Linked DNA regions of Cycloclasticus pugetii PS-1. The protein of the gene in region 2 interacts with the protein of the main gene of each other region in a pairwise test. Links are inferred from orthologs where the notes say so. Each region holds a gene or a part of one and is shown on either strand. Other genes may lie near its edges. The genes, in order: CYCPU_RS0111045 and CYCPU_RS0107260.

What was found.
Region 1: the proteins of CYCPU_RS0107260 (region 2) and CYCPU_RS0111045 interact in binary tests that used the Escherichia coli proteins (3 or more experiments, as listed by UniProt). The link is inferred for Cycloclasticus pugetii PS-1 from one-to-one orthologs.

The regions. Positions count from the first base shown.
Region 1 is NZ_ARVU01000001.1:2,267,375-2,271,107, reverse strand. Bases 737-3,733 are described here. They hold CYCPU_RS0111045 (ATP-binding cassette domain-containing protein), read right to left. Parts: upstream 3,179-3,733; coding sequence 1,295-3,178; downstream 737-1,294. Other genes in these bases: recQ (DNA helicase RecQ), read left to right, coding at 3,365-3,733; CYCPU_RS0111050 (VF530 family protein), read right to left, coding at 919-1,152; CYCPU_RS0111055 (NAD(P)/FAD-dependent oxidoreductase), read right to left, coding at 737-829. Outside these bases: more of CYCPU_RS0111055, read right to left, coding at 1-736. UniProt on the Escherichia coli protein: Genetic data indicate it may be involved in ribosome assembly or function.
Region 2 is NZ_ARVU01000001.1:1,481,643-1,494,568, reverse strand. Bases 5,791-9,163 are described here. They hold CYCPU_RS0107260 (2-oxoglutarate dehydrogenase E1 component), read right to left. Parts: upstream 8,811-9,163; coding sequence 5,991-8,810; downstream 5,791-5,990. Other genes in these bases: CYCPU_RS0107250 (flagellar brake protein), read right to left, coding at 9,134-9,163; odhB (2-oxoglutarate dehydrogenase complex dihydrolipoyllysine-residue succinyltransferase), read right to left, coding at 5,791-5,961. Outside these bases: CYCPU_RS0107285 (citrate synthase family protein), read right to left, coding at 1-307; CYCPU_RS11740 (citryl-CoA lyase), read right to left, coding at 304-1,131; CYCPU_RS0107275 (thiamine pyrophosphate-binding protein), read right to left, coding at 1,134-2,963; lpdA (dihydrolipoyl dehydrogenase), read right to left, coding at 3,258-4,691; more of odhB, read right to left, coding at 4,705-5,790; more of CYCPU_RS0107250, read right to left, coding at 9,164-9,871; CYCPU_RS0107245 (flagellar protein FlgN), read right to left, coding at 9,878-10,369; flagellar biosynthesis anti-sigma factor FlgM, read right to left, coding at 10,366-10,689; flagellar basal body P-ring formation chaperone FlgA, read right to left, coding at 10,760-11,461; flagellar basal body rod protein FlgB, read left to right, coding at 11,799-12,191; flagellar basal body rod protein FlgC, read left to right, coding at 12,194-12,613; CYCPU_RS0107220 (flagellar hook assembly protein FlgD), read left to right, coding at 12,626-12,926. UniProt on the Escherichia coli protein: E1 component of the 2-oxoglutarate dehydrogenase (OGDH) complex which catalyzes the decarboxylation of 2-oxoglutarate, the first step in the conversion of 2-oxoglutarate to succinyl-CoA and CO(2).

The DNA.
Region 1 (3,733 bases), 780 kb from region 2 along the record:
ACGGGTAACAGGCATCGAGTAACTCAAGAGCAGCTTTTTCGTTAGGTTTCTCATCCAGTGGTTGCCATTGCCAACTGGCCCCCAATTTGAGTTGCCCGTTAGCAAGGGGCAGTAACCATTTGCCAAACTGCACAATTTCATTTGGCAAAGGCTGATCTGTTTTCAGGGTTAAAATATCACCTTGTACAGGCTGCAAAGGAAGCCATGAAAACCATGGGTTATATTGTAAGTGATAGCCATCACAAAAAATTATTTTATCGGCAGTGTGGTCATGCCATTCAACTGATGATGAACTGATGTTAAGTTCACTCAAGTCAATTTGTGCCTTGATGAAGCAGCCTTGATGCAGGAAAAAATCACGCAAATGATCGAGTAAAGCAACAGTATCAAGGTAAGCACATTGCTGTTGCTTGAAACCACCCAAGGATGTTTCTTTTAGGTATTTTTTATCTTTTGCATTGAAACGTTCAGCCAAGAAAGGTGCATACTCAGCCTGATTTTTTCGCTTGTTCCACTGGTTTAGCTCAGCCTCTGATTGGAATAGGCGAACCTGTTTCCTTTCATGCAGAAAGGTGAGACCAAAGAAATTAGCCAGTTCTGCATAAAGTTCTTTTGCTGCTGTAAGGTATTGTTCGACATGGTCAGTTTTAACTAACCTTTTGCCCGTTACCGGGTTAATTAAGCCAGCCGCGGTGCGCGATGCGGTGTGCGTAAGGCAAGGGTCAAGGAGTAAAACAGAGTGGCCTTGTTGAATAAGTCGCCAGCCCAACAAGCTACCGGCTAGCCCTTGGCCAATAATCAGGAATTCAACTTTTTTCTTAGGGGTCAATTTAGCCTTTTTTAAACTTGAATAGTGTCAGCGGTGCCTACCTTTCAATTAGGCTGGAATGGGCGGCTATTTGCAGTATCTAATAGGAATTATTTTTTCCAAACGCTATTTTGTGTTGCAAGGTAAAGCGTCTCCACTTTTTTCCTAGCCCAAGGTGTTTTGCGAAGAAACTTAAGGCTAGATTTAACAGATGGATCACTGATGAAACAACGAATGTTTATTTGCTGGCCTAAACTCTCCCAGCCATAATGTTCAACAAGGCTAGTAACAATCGCCTCAAGTGTAAGGCCGTGTAGAGGGTCTTTGTTAGTTTTTTCGCTCATTCCAATGTTGTCCATTCACGTAATAGGTGCTGATGTTACGCATTTGTAAGCGTTAATCAAGCGTGCCCAATATAAAATTGAGGCTTATTATGGTTAGTTAACTGTTTTTTCGGCCACAAACTGGGCTAGGCTCTTTAACTGATTATATAAGCTCTTCGAGCGCTTCTTGTGCCGTCAGCCAAGCCTCTTCGGTTTTGGCTAGTTGTTCATCAATGCTGCTCTTTTCATTAATAATGTCGGCTAATTGTTGCTTCTTATCTTGATGGTATAAATCGCTATCAGCCAGTTTGGCTTCAAGCTGTTGTTGTTTCTCCTGCAATTTATCGAGTTGTTTTTCTGCTTTTCTTAGGGCGTCGCGTAGTGGTTTTTGCTGTTGCCTGTTATTCGCTTGCTGCTGTTTTTGTTCTTTACGAGCATTAACGTTTTTGTCGCTAGAGGGGGCGCTGTCATTTTCTTTGGCTTGATTTTTTACCCAGTCGGCGTAGTCACCTAGGTCGCCATCAAAGGGTGTTATTTTGCCGCCAGAGACGAGTAAAAACTGATCAGTGATGGTGCGCAGCAAGTGTCGATCATGGGAAACAATAATCATTGCGCCACTAAACTCTTGTAAGGAGGCACTTAAGGCATGGCGCATTTCTATATCTAAATGGTTGGTCGGTTCATCAAGCAATAATAAATTAGGCTTTTGATAAACCAGAAGTGCGAGAGCTAGCCTTGCTTTTTCGCCTCCAGAAAAGGGCGCGATGGCTTCTAGAGTTTTGTCAGCATGAAAGCCGAAACCACCAAGAAAGTTTCTTAAATCACGTTCGGTGGTTTTTTTATCTAATCGCTGCAAATGCAATAAGGGTGATGCATTAGGATCTAATTGCTCTAACTGGTGCTGTGCGAAATAACCAACTTTAAGGCTTTCGGCACATTCAATGCTGCCGCTTGTTGGCTTGTTTTCTTCTGCGAGAAGCTTAATTAATGTCGATTTACCGGCGCCGTTTGGGCCTAATAATGCAAGGCGATCACCGGGTTTTATAGACAGAGACACATTATTTAAAATGACATTGTCGCTGTAGGCCAGTGTTGTCTTTTCAACTTTGATCAGTGGGTTTGAGACTCGTTCAGGCTTGAAAAACGCAAAGTGAAAAGGAGAGTCAATGTGTGCGGCAGAAATCAATTCCATCCGCTCCAGTGCTTTTAAGCGACTTTGTGCTTGTTTGGCTTTGGTAGCTTTCGCTTTAAACCGATCAACATAACTTTGAATATGTGCGCGTTCTTTTTGTTGTCGTTCAAAATTAGATTGTTGCTGCGCCAAGCGTTCAGCCCTAGCGCGTTCAAATTGAGAATAATTGCCGCTATAAAGCATCGCACTTTGTTGCTCAATATGTAGAATATTGCCGACAACGGCGTCTAAAAAGTCCCTATCGTGCGAAATAAGTAACAGGGTTCCAGCATAACTTTGTAACCACTCTTGTAGCCAAATAACGGCATCTAAGTCTAAGTGATTGGTTGGCTCGTCCAACAATAGCAGATCGGAGCGGCACATGAGCGCCTTTGCAAGGTTTAAACGTACGCGCCAGCCACCCGAAAAGCTGGTAACAGGGTTGTTTAAATCGGTGGCTTTAAAGCCCAGTCCATTCATTAAAATAGCTGCCCGCGAGTTGGCGGTGTAGCCTTGAATGGTTTCTAGTTCAGCATACAGCTCGGCGGCACGGTGGCCGTCGTGTTGTTCTTCTGCTTGGGCTATTTTTTGCTGAATATCGCGGAGTTCTTTATCGCCATCGATCACAAATTCAATAGCCGCTTGCTCAGTGGCGGTCAACTCTTGGGCAACGTGGGCAATCACAAAACCCGATTGAATAGAAAAATCACCGCTATCGGGCTGGAGACTATCTAACACCATCGCAAATAAACTGGACTTACCACAGCCATTGGCACCGCTAATGCCAACGCGCTGACCTGCGTGCACGGTAAAGGAAACATTCTCGAATAATACTTTAGTTCCTCGGCGGAGCGATACGTTGCTTAACTTCAACATGTTTTGGGTCGTACAGATGGGAAAGATGGCATTATACCTAAAGCCTGAGAGCGCTGCTTAAACGACAAGTAAGCACCGCCTAATTTGCTTCTGGTATTGATAATGTCATTGAATGTGAGCCGATTCGTTTAGCTGCGGATAGGCTTGTTTATGCGATAATTATATTTTTTATTAGCCCTTGAATTGATGAATCGCGCGCAATCTATTTTACAGTCAACGTTTGGTTACGACGCTTTTCGTGAGCCACAAGGTGAGATTATTCATGAGTTAGAGCAAGGGCGCGATGCCTTTGTGCTGATGCCCACTGGCGGCGGTAAGTCGCTGTGCTACCAAATTCCAGCCTTATTGCGTGATGGCACTGCGATTATTGTATCGCCATTGATTGCGCTGATGCAGGATCAGGTGGATGCGCTTAATCAACTGGGTATTAAAGCAGCCTATTTAAACTCAACACTCGATGTCGCTGAGGCGCGAGAAGTGGAGGCGCAATTATTAAATGGCGCTTTAGATTTATTGTATGTAGCGCCAGAAAGGTTGTTGAACCCTATTATGCTG
Region 2 (12,926 bases):
TGGCCGCTGATAAGCCTAATATACCCGTAGATCTTGCGCTACCTGATAAGGCGGCGATGCGGTTATTCCATAGCCTTGGCTCAGGGTAACTAACGGTGATTACCTGAATGGCTTCAAAAAGTTTTATTTGTTGGTTGCTAAATTCACGTCCAGTGATACCAAACATAATTAACTTAAACCAATTAATATCGGCCAATTCGTTAAATATATCTTTTCCACGATAAATAGCACGTTCTCCATTGACGAAAACGCCCATGTTGGTTTGCCAATTATCTTCAGCCTGCTTAAGTGTTATCGGACCTTTCATAGTTCGTCTTGGGATGTTTGGTTAGAGTTTGATGGGCCAGGGTCGTTGGTGAGGGTTAAGCCATTTCCAAAAAATGGGTATTTACGCCAGCCAAGCTTTTTTTGTTCAAGTGAGTGTGCTGCAGCGCCCGGAAGGCGAAGTAAAAGGTATAGCATTTCTGCTTGTTCATCCGTAAAACCTAAGTCGGTGAAGGCTGCGGCTATGACACCAGTCATGCCTAATGGCGCATCAGCAACTTTTTCAAATATCTGTCGATTAGCTGATAAATAGCTGAGAGCTCCGTCAGAGTATATGGACGTTAAGTGATCCAATGTTTGTAAAACGGGGGTGGCACAACTTGCCCCATACGGGTCAAAGCCAGGGGTGTGTTCACTAGCTGGCCAAACTTCAATTTCTTCTTCATCTTGATAGTTGGATAAACTTTGTTTCCATTGAGTTAATTCAAATTCACACTGTTGCCATAAGCGCATCACTTGATAAACTTCCCTTGCCCCTCCATTTTTGCCAGCACTGGGTGCTAAGGCGGCCATTAAACAGGAAGCGGCGGTTGAACCGCCTACACCACCATTCATAGCAGCACGGACACCTAAATCACGAGGGCCCGGATTGGCAATAGCAATAGCGATAGCCTCTAATAGTTTAGAATGCCAGGGTAAGGGTTTTTCAAGCTTAAATAATAAAAAAATGTATTCGGGCCAAGAGATTTTACCCAATAAATCACCATAAACATCGTAACCAGAACAGTAAGATGTTTTGGCGGCAAATGGGTTGTCAGGTTCTTCTTCTTCAAACCAAATTTTAGTATTTATTTTTTCTTGTTCCATTGTTACTTCATCCCTTTTAAGCGCGTAGCAATAGGGGGAACTTCTTCTGCATCTATTCTAACGTCGAGTAGAGTGGGCCCCTTACGTTCACAAATTTTATTGGTATCGAGCTGCAGTAAGTCATCGGCTGTTTCAATGGTATGACTCATGATGCCCATGGCTGATGCCATTAAAGCATAACTAATATTCGGTAATGTGTTGGCTATATCGGCTGATTTATTTAATCGTTGACCATGTTTAACCATACCAAGATGTTGATCGTTCATCACAAGGAAAATAATATTTAACTTTTCTTGTAATGCGACTGTTATTTCGTTACCTGACATGAGGAAGCTGCCGTCACCAACAATACAAAGAACGGGATCATTTGGGTGCGCTAGTGCAGTACCGATGGCGCTTCCAACTGACCAACCCATTGAACAAAACTCAGTGTTAATTTGTAATAACCCGGCGCTAAATGCTCGTCTATCTTTTTGGTCTCTTTGTGAAGATCGGCGGCCACTAAAGCGCCTGTCATAGGGGTTTAAATAATGAACTGCCCAAGCCATATTATTGCCATTATCAGCTAAGTAACGGGTATTAGGTGGGAAAAGTTGAGTTAGCTGCGCCATTAAAAACTGTGGTTTTAATGGGCTAGACCGATCTTTGGTTTTTGTAGAGTCATCAAGCTCAAAATGGAGTTTTTTTTGATTATCTATACATATATCAGCGAATAATTGAGTTTTATCTATAACGGACTTGGTTGAGATTTTTTCTTTATTTTTAATTTGCGTTCTATTATTTTCTAAAATGGCTTCTAAGATAGTTGGAATGTGACCGCCTACTTGGAGCTTCGCCATAGAAGATCTTGTTAGGTTATCTTCGTTATTATCAATATGTATTAATTTGTTGTTCAATAAAGATAATTGGTCCCATGCATTACTGTTAAACTCACCTAAAGAAGAACCAATAAGGACAATAGAGTCAACGGCATCGGATTGAAGTGCTTTACTCGCACTCTTATGTCCGGCAAAACCAATAACACCTTTATAGGATGGGTGGTAAGGATTAATAAAACTTTTACCATCAGGTGTAGCAACAAATTCAATACCTAAATCATTAATGCAATCGGTTATTAATCGGCTACAACCTTTAGCGCCTGCACCGATTACGAAAATAGTCTTTTTTGAATGACGAAGTTCACTTATAAGAGCTTGTATAGCTTTTTCGTCTTTTAAGTAGGGGCGGCTTAATAAATTATTTATATTGACTGGATGTTGTTTAGGTGGGATATGGCTTTTTAATACATCAGTTGGAATGTTCAGGTGTGTTGGGCCTCCTGGCATACTAAAAGCAGACATGATAGCAGATACAAGTTTATGCTCAAATTGCCCCACATGCGTTACATAACTATTGTATTTGGTAAAAAACTGAAACATTCCAGGGATATTAACCCCTGTATCTCCAGATTCTTGGAGAGCCTTTTTACCTACTTTATCCTGAGATGCTTGAGGAGTGATAACAAGTAACGGGGTGTTATTTTCAAATGAGGAAGCAACACCGGTGATCATATTTGTTGCACCTGGGCCGGTAGTGGAGCAGCAGACACCTAGTTTCCCGGTATTTCTTGCATAGGCGTCGGCCATAAAAACAGCCCCTGTTTCATGTCTAGCGGTGATAGCTTTTATGCCGCCACGTTTCTCACTTTTAGCTAAGGCATTGTAGAGTGGTTCGATAGCACCACCTGGAATGCCGAAAACATATTCAACACCAATTTTTTCTAAATAATCGAGGAGAAGCTCGCATGTGGCGATTTCATTTTGCGGGACTGCTTGTGTTAGGGTTAAACTCATCCGGTTCTCCATTGGATTTTTAAATACCTAATAATCAATAAGTTAGTAGATTAACTTAAATTATTATATTAAGTTAATAAAATTAGTATAATTGTCCCTGTTTGTAAAGCCTTAATTTTGGGAGAAGAGAAAAACTTATGCTCTGAAAAATCATATTCTTAATGAGCCTAGCCAATGGGCAATAATTAAATAATGTGCTATTTGATTGGTGCTGGGGGAAGGTGTTGAAGTACGTCAACATCGTCTTGGTGATGGTATTGACGTACTTCTATAAACAACCTTAACTATTACAACTTAACGGTTAGGGATATGCAATGCTCTCTTATCAACAGCGAGGGCAGCTTCATGCAGAGCCTCAGAAAGTGTTGGATGGGCATGAATGGTTAATGCGAGATCTTCAGTGCTAGCAGAGTACTCTAGCGCCAATACTGCTTCAGCGATAAGCTCAGAAGCTTGTGCGCCGATAATGTGCACACCTAGAATTTGATCTGTTTCTTCATCAGAGATGATTTTGACCATACCCGTGGTATCGCCTAGGGCTTGAGCACGACCACTCGCTGCAAAAGGGAACGTGCCTATTTTTACTTTTATACCTGCAGATTTAAGGTGTTGTTCGGTTTGCCCAACCCACGCAATTTCAGGACCAGTGTAGATAACATTTGGAATAACATCGTAGTTTATTTCAGGTTCTTCACCGTAAATGACTTCAGCGACGGCAACGCCTTCTTCAGAAGCTTTATGAGCAAGCATCGGCCCACGAATCAAATCACCAATCGCATAAACACAAGGTTGACTTGTTTGCCAGATCTCATCAACTTCAATAAAACCGCGTTCATCAAGTTCAATTGGAGACTCTGGAGCAAATAAATTATCTGTGTTGGGCCTGCGACCAACCGATACGATCAATTTGTCCAGTTCTATGGTATGTTCGCCTGAAGCATCTTCATAATTGACAGTTACTTTTTTAGCTTTTGTGGTCGCCTTGGTAACGCGAGCACCCATTTTGATATCAAGTCCTTGTTTCTTAAATTGCCGTTTGGCTTCTGCTGCTATTTTTGTATCTACTGCCGGTAAAAACTCATCTTGGGCTTCAAGTAACACAACATCCGACCCTAAGCGGTTCCATACGCTGCCTAATTCCAGGCCAATGACACCGGCCCCAATTACGCCTAATTTTTTAGGTGTTTTATCAAAATTCAGTGCGCCAGTGGAGTCGACAATATTTATGTTGTCGACAGGGGCAGAGGGGATATCGATAGGGCGTGAGCCGGTTGCTAAGATAATGCTGTCTGCTGAAATAACAGAAACATCATCAGTGTTGCTAGTGATTTCGACTTGCTTCCCAGCCAGTAATTTTCCGCGACCATGAAAGCTGGTGACTTTATTAGCCTTAAAGAGACCACTGATGCCACCGGTAAGACGACTTACGATATCGTCTTTGTTTTTGATCATTGTGGGCACGTCAATCTTCAGCCCAGTTACTTTGATACCATGCTCATCTAAGCCGTGGTTTAACTGTTCATAATGATGTGAGGACTCAAGTAGAGCTTTAGACGGTATGCAACCGACATTTAGGCAGGTGCCACCAAGGGATGCTTTATTGTTTTTATCAGTAAACTCATCAACGCAGGCTGTTTTTAGGCCAAGTTGAGCGCAACGAATTGCGGCGACATAACCACCCGGTCCACCGCCGATGACAACAACGTCAAATTTATTATCTAAACTCATGGGATGCTCCCTATTAAACGTTTAACAGTAATCTTGCGGGGTCTTCTAAGAAGTCTTTTATAGTGACTAAAAAGGACACTGCTTCTTTACCATCTATAATTCGATGATCATAAGATAAGGCTAGATACATCATAGGACGTATAACCATTTCACCGTTTTCTACCATCACTCGTTGGTTAATGGCATGCATACCCAAAATAGCACTTTGTGGTGGGTTCAAAATAGGAGTCGACATCATTGATCCAAATACACCACCATTAGTGATTGTAAATGTACCGCCGGTTAGATCATCGATGCCTAATTTTCCATCACGGGCTTTGATACCAAATTCAGCAATACCGCTTTCAATGGCGGCAAAATTTTTCAGGTCTGCATCTCTCAGTACCGGCACTACTAAGCCGCGAGGTGATGAAACGGCAATGCCGATATCATAATAACCATGGTAAATAATATCTTGTTCATCAACAGAGGCGTTGACTGATGGGAAAAGCTTAAGTGACTCAACGGCTGCTTTAACAAAAAATGACATAAAGCCTAATTTTGTATCATGAACTTTCGAGAATTGATCTTTATATTTACTGCGAATGTCCATAATAGGCTGCATGTTTACTTCGTTAAACGTTGTTAACATAGCCGTGTTTTGCTGAGCTTGAATTAAGCGCTCTGCAATTTTTGCTCGAAGGCGTGTCATCGGCACGCGTTGTTCTGCACGCTCACTTGTTGGTAAGGTTGGCATTGGTGTTGCCTTAGCCGCTTTGCTCGGTGCCGAATTGCTCATGGTTGCTGAAGCTGTTGTGACGCCATTACTAGACTGTTGCTTGATATGGTTTAGCACATCGGTTTTGGTGATTCTGCCGCCTTTACCTGAGGCTGCAATTTGTTGGGGGTCTAATCCATGCTCAGCAACGAGTTTTCTAACAGCAGGACTAAGTGCTTCAGTTGAACCTGAATTTTTTTCAGCAGGTAAAGTCGTTGTTGCTGGTTCTGATTTTGCCGGTGTTGCTTTTGGGCTTGGGGTTTCTGGTTTGGCGCTACCAGCTTCTATGCGAGCCAGCAATTGGCCGCTTAATACAGTAGAACCTTCTGGCTCAATGATTTCTGCTAACACGCCATCTGACAGTGCAGGGACTTCTAAAACTACTTTATCTGTTTCGAGGTCAACTAGATTTTCATCTTTTAAAACGGTGTCACCGGCTTGTTTATGCCAAGTTACTAAAGTGGCATCGGCAACGGATTCTGGAAGGCTAGGTACTACGACTTCAATGCTCATGTTTGTTCCTTTTTTTTAAAGTCTATTTTTTAATAAAGTGCTGTATGGATTAATTTTTGTTGCTGTTCAACATGTAGGCTAAATTGACCAACGGCTGGTGATGCTGACATAGGCCGACCTGCATATTTAAGTTCTAGCTTCTCGCTGAGTAAATCAAAAAACCGATGTCTAATTTGGTACCAGGCACCTTGATTTTTGGGCTCTTCTTGACACCAAACGAGTTGTTTTAATTGAGGGTATTGCTCAAAAGACTCATGTAGCTCATCGATAGGGAATGGGTAAAGCTGTTCGGCTCTGAAAATAGCAACGTTTTCAAGGCCATCGCTTCTGCGCTGTTCGAGTAAATCATAATAGACTTTTCCAGAGCAGACGATCAGTCTTGTGACTTTATTAGGATCAATATCATCCACTTCTTGAATCAGTGGGTGAAACTTGCCTTCAGTGAGCTCTTCTAAGGTAGATGTTGCTAGTTTGTGTCGCAGTAAGCTCTTAGGGCTCATTATAATCAGTGGTTTACGGAAGTAACTCAATGTTTGGCGGCGTAATAAATGAAAGATCTGTGCTGGTGTCGATGGAACACAAACTTGCATATTATGTTCGGCGCATAATTGTAGGTAACGCTCTAAGCGGGCTGATGAATGTTCAGGGCCCTGGCCCTCGTAACCATGAGGTAATAACATAACAAGACCACAGATGCGCCCCCATTTTGTTTCACCTGAGCTTATAAATTGATCCATCAGCACTTGTGCACCATTGGCGAAATCACCAAATTGTGCTTCCCATATAACTAGATCATCGGGTTCTGTTGTGGAGTAGCCATACTCGAAACCTAGAACCGCTTCTTCAGATAGAAAAGAATCATAGAGAGAGAATCTACCTTGTTCTAGAAACATATGTCTTAGCGAGGTATAGGTCTCACCATTTTGCGTATTATGCAAAACGGCATGGCGGTGGAAAAATGTTCCGCGGCCTACGTCCTGCCCCGTCATTCTAATATTTCTACCTTTACTTAGTAATGTTCCATAGGCCATGTTTTCAGCATAACCCCAGTCGATAGGTAAGGCGCCAACAGACATTTTTTTTCTGCTTTCTAGTACTTTTTCCACTCGGTTTTGAAGTGAAAATTCCGGCGGTAAGGTAAGCATGAGGTCGGAGATCTCATGAAACTCTTTGGCAGGTACCGTGGTGTCGCACGGGTCATCCCACTTGCTTGATAAAAAGGCATTCCATTTGGCAACAAACGGGTTAACTTTATGTTCTAAAATTGGCCGTGAGACAATTTCACCTTTTTCTAGAGAAGAACGATACTCCGACTCTAAGTTTTTCGGCACGTCGGCAGATAATGAGCCTTCATTAACAACACGATCGGCGTAAATTTTACGCGTAGTCGGTAGCTCACGAATAGTTTTATACATCAATGGTTGAGTCACAGCCGGTTCATCCGCTTCATTGTGGCCACGTCGGCGATAACAAACCATGTCTAAAACAATGTCTTGTCTAAACTCATGACGGAAATCAACGGCTAGCTGAGCTGCAAACAAAACGGCTTCTGGGTCATCTGCATTAACATGCAGAATAGGAGTTTCCAGCATTTTAGCCACATCGGTAGCATACAATGTTGATCGTGTATCAGCAGGGTTACTGGTGGTAAAGCCGATTTGATTATTGATAACAATGTGAATCGTGCCGCCTGTGCCATAGGCACGGGTACGAGACATTTGCAACGTTTCCATGATCACGCCTTGACCAGAAAAAGCCGAATCACCATGTATTTGAATAGCAACAACTTCATCTTCGCCTGTTTCACCGCGTCGATCTTGTCTTGCACGTACTGAGCCTTCAATAACTGGGTTGATAATTTCTAGATGAGAAGGGTTGAAAGCCAAGGCAAGGTGCATTTCCCCTCCTGGCGTATTAATGTCCGAGGAGAAGCCCATGTGATACTTTACGTCGCCAGAGCCGTCTTTGGCTGGAGAGGCAGAACGCTTGCCTTCAAACTCTTCAAAAAGAATGGATGGCTTTTTACCGAAAATATTGACGAGAACATTCAACCGGCCACGGTGAGCCATGCCTATAACGGTTTCTTTGACGCCATGCTCACCTAGTCGTTGAAGCATTTCGTCAAGCATCGGAATTAAGCTTTCCCCACCTTCTAGTGAGAAACGTTTTTGCCCAACATAGGTTCTGTGCAGGTGGTTTTCAATGCCTTCAGCGGCGGTCAGTAGCTTTAGTAGCCATTTTTTCTGATCGGCCTCAAGGTTTAGGCGAGCGCGTGGGCCTTCCATACGGCGTCTTACCCAAGAGCGCATTTCAGTGTCGCTAATGTGCATGTATTCAACACCAATACTGTTGCAATAGGTTTCTTTGAGTATTGGCAGAATATCTTTCAGTGCTAATTGTTCAGGCGTGTTGTGTAAGGTACCTGTGTCAAACTGCGTATTAAGGTCAAGCTCACTTAACCCATGAAAAGCGATATCTAATTCAGCAATTAGTTGTGATTTTGGTGGTGTTAGTGGGTTTACATTAGCTTGTTTATGACCATTAATTCGATATGAATTCATCAGTCTTGAAACAGCAGCTTGTTTGGCTAATTGCTCTGAAGAAAGGCCGCCTTGAATGACACGAACTCCGGTGGGAGCCTTGGCGAGGTTAGAAAAGTGTTTTTTAATAGATGAATGGGGGATATCAACTGTTTCAGCATTCGATCGTATGGAATGAAACTTTTCTCGCCATTGCTCATCAACTGATTCTGGGTCATTGAGGTATTGCTCATATAGGTCTTCAACAAAGTTTGCATTAGCACCATTTAGGGCGGAAGTGCTTTTAAATAACTGCATTAAATTGTTCATTAAAATATTCCGTCTGTCTAAATTTATGTAGGGGTTTGTAAGTGTAATCGAGTTTTAAGAAAAGATAAGGGTTTAAATTACTCATTTTGTTAATGCTTAATATTTAGCACTATAGTGGTGCCCCGAGCAGGATTCGAACCTGCGACTTCACCCTTAGGAGGGGTGCGCTCTATCCAGCTGAGCTACCGAGGCCATATTAAAGAATTGTCAAATGTATTTTAAAAATGGAACCCTGATTAATTCGCGTCAAATAATATCACTATTGGGCTTTTTAGGGATAGCGCAAAACGCTTATTTTTATAGCTTTGTGAACTTGAGGGAGACTATTTTTTTGCGCGTTCGCGTTCACATGCTGTAATAAATTTATGGATCTCTCTTTTTTCTTGGCTGGCCAAGTTAAGGAATTCGCAGCCGACGCGTGTAAAGCCTTCTAACGGAGACTTTTTTACAGAGCAAACGGTTAAATCTAACTGAATAGTACTACCGTCTTTAAGGGTCATGCTGGCAGGCGTTAGAATAGAGCCTTTTTTCACATAAGAGTTTGAATAAACCGCAATGCAAATACCGCCGAAGCTAACATCGTAAACATAGCCTGAAATAAGGTTTTCAGAAAACTGAATGGCAGCGGTAAATTTATACTTTTCGATATTCTCAATGGGTACTCTGAAGAAGGATCTTTTTTGGGGGTGATATATTTTTTCGGGCATCGCCATCAGGTAGCTGCCATCGTGCAATGTGCCGGTAATAGTTGAGCTAAAATTAAAAGGAACGGCGTGATGCTTGGCGTTAACTTGTATAACCGTGCCGGGTAGCATTTTAAGATGAGCGGTTCGGTTATTTAATTGATCGAGTATTAATTCGTTTGTTGATACGTCAAGTAATCTACTGGTGCACTCTAATTGATTATCGAATACCAGCGAAACTTGTACATGCGATTCCATTAGAATTTGCAACATGTGTTTAATGCGAGAGGGCCGAACGATAAAATTTGGGTTAGGGTTGGGTGTTTGTTCCTCTTCTTCTGAGCGCAATAATGACTTTAGACTGGATATAAAGTTCACGTGTAATTAAGCAATGGAGATGTTTCTTGATACTTTACTGTTAGCGGCATGCCCGTCTGCCCCGTATGTAGAAGTGGTTGTGCTCGCTTGTCCACGTAAAACATCCAGTGAGCGTTGGGTGTGTCGACGATTAAGCTCAATAATGGAGCCGTTTATTTGATTCAGTTCTTTATTGTCTTCCGCTAAAGCTTGAATGTTGGACCAGGCTTTTTCTAGTAATGTCTTGATACCTCCAGGCGCTAAGCTGGAAAGGGCATCTGAAAAACCGTAAAGACCTTTGTTGATATTCATGTTTCTTAAAAAAATATGCGTGGTTTTGGTGTGGTTTTCTAGGTGGGTAACTAAGGCTTTTTTTTCGTCAGAAAGTTCCAATAATTGCTGACTGTCTTTCAGCTTCAAAACGGCTTGTTCTTTTTTTAAGGTGCTGTTTAATTGACCTGAGATGTGCTCAAGCTGTTGTATTAGTTCAATAAGTTGATCCGATGATTTTTTTGTCATGATGATTTCTTTTTAAGGTGAAGCGCTGTTTCACTTTTAATAATTCGATCAGCTATTTTTTCATTATCGATGTTGTACTGACCCTCTTCAATGGATTGGCTAATGGCCTCTATACGACCGGTATCAATAACAGGAATGTCTTGAAGAGACTGTTCAATTTGTTGGAGTTTGGATGCGTTTTCAGTTAAATCAATACTATCACTATCAGCTGTTTTAGTAGCGTTTTTGGCGCTACTTTTGGTGTTTTTCTTGGTGTTATTTGCTTTGTTAACAGGGCTCTGAGCTGATTTATGGCCGGTTTTTTTGATATTAATAGACATAATAATTCCTGTGGCTATGCATCACCTGTATCGGCGATTTGTAAGGAAACTTGATGGTTAATAGACGCTCTCATATGCTTACTCTAACAGTTTGCGAATCAGAAATAATTCCTTGGATGATTTTTTTGGTTTTAATGTTTTTCACTTTGATTTTGTCATTTTTGCCTCCGGCCATCAATGCAATGCCTTTCATGCTGATTTGGAAGCCTTTGTTTTTTGCAATGATTGTGATGTTGTCACCTTTTTTAATAAGGGTTGGGGTTGACAAAATATTGACACTGACAAGATCGCCTCGGCGAACTCGCCTTTTTAAGACATGATTTATCGCATGTTTAGACTCTGATAAGTAAGCGGATCGATGTCCTGTCAGTTCAATTTTTTTTAATGTAATGTCAGATTCTTTAAGAAGGTGCCCTTTGTTGAACGGCTGGTTAAAAACCAAAGCATGGCTGAAAAGTTGAACCTGTGCCGTCATAAATATTCGCCAAGGAGTCTGCGATATGCATTCAATTTTTAATGTATTTTTTCCTGGTTTTACAGGCGCTTGGGTGAGGCTTATGTCAATCTCTGAAGAACATTTTTTGAGTTTGAGCCGTGAGTCTATGTTTTGAACGGTAATATTGTGTTCTAAATGTTGCTTAGCCAGTCTGTCGGTTAAATAGGTATGTGCATTGTCCAGAATATTTTGATGATCTTCAAACGGTTGCTCTGTTGCAAAGAGCAGCGGAGAAAACAGCAGTAATAAAGTGATTAGTGTTAACAATGATTTCATAAACGTTATGTGCAATATCGTGACGATGTATAGGTTAGAAATATATATGCATTAAATATGCCGTAATAAAGACATTTGTAAATGGAATCGGAGATGATAATAACGAACCGTTTAGATAGTTCTATATAAGGTAATGCAGAGGAAGGGGTGCTTGGTACAAGCTTACCCCGTTATTAAAAGTATGTAATTTTGTCCCCAATGCTTTCCGCTTTGCCGCTTTTTTGCCGTTCTTGCCGCTATTTACCCACCCTTTTATTTTTATAACCTATTGATTTAATTAGATTAAAAAAATGGCATGGTTTCTGCTTTATTGTTTTCAACGAAACAGGAGTGACAGATGGCAACAACGATTGACTCATTATTTGGTGTACACGAACAAGCGCTTATTTATCGCTCTAAACGCGCTGAAGTATTAGCCTCTAATATGGCTAATGCCGATACGCCAGGCTATAAAGCAAGAGACTTTGATTTTAAGTCAGTTTTAAACAGGCTCAACACAGCGGCAGGTCATGTGAAACAAACACATCATCAGCATATTGGGTTTGATAAAACACCAGCGACGGTTGCTCTTGCTTATCGTACACCGTTAAGCGCTTCGCTAGACGGTAACACGGTGGATGCACAGGTTGAGCAAGCAAAGTATGCGCAAAATGCAATGGACTATCAAACGTCTCTGCGTTTTGTGAACGGCAAAATTTCCAGTTACCTTTCAGCGCTAAGGGGTGAATAAGCATGTCTTTATATAATATTTTTGATGTGGCAGGTAGCGGAATGAGCGCACAAACAACCCGCTTAAATTTGGTGGCCAGCAATATGGCGAATGCTGAAACGGTAAGCAGCAGTACCGGTGAGACATATCGTGCGCGCCAGCCAATTTTTGCTGAAGTGCTAGACGGAGCAATGGCTAACCAACAATCGGCCGCAAAAAAAGTTCGCGTATTGGGCGTGGTCGAAAGCCAGTCGCCTCTTCGCAGCGAATATGCGCCGCAACACCCAATGGCGAATCAAGACGGATATATTTTTAAGCCAAACGTTAATGTGGTTGAAGAAATGGCCAACATGATGTCTGCAAGTCAAAGCTACAAAAATAATGTTGAAGTGCTAAATACGGCAAAGCAACTTTTACAACAAACATTAAAAATTGGTCAGTAACGGAGAATAACCATGTCAGAAGTCGATTTTAATACGCTACAAAGTTTAGGCCTTGCTCAACAAAGTACGGCGACAAATACCAGTAAATCAAACAGTGATCTAGGGCAGGGCGATTTCCTCAAACTGATGGTTACACAGCTAAATAACCAAGACCCCATGAAGCCAATGGAAAGTGGTGATTTCTTAGGTCAAATAGCACAATTTAGTACAGTCACTGGCATTGATGGATTGAATACCTCTTTCTCAGAATTTGCGTCATCTGTATCAAATGACCAAGCTCTACAGGCAGCTAATTTAGTGGGAAGAAGGGTTA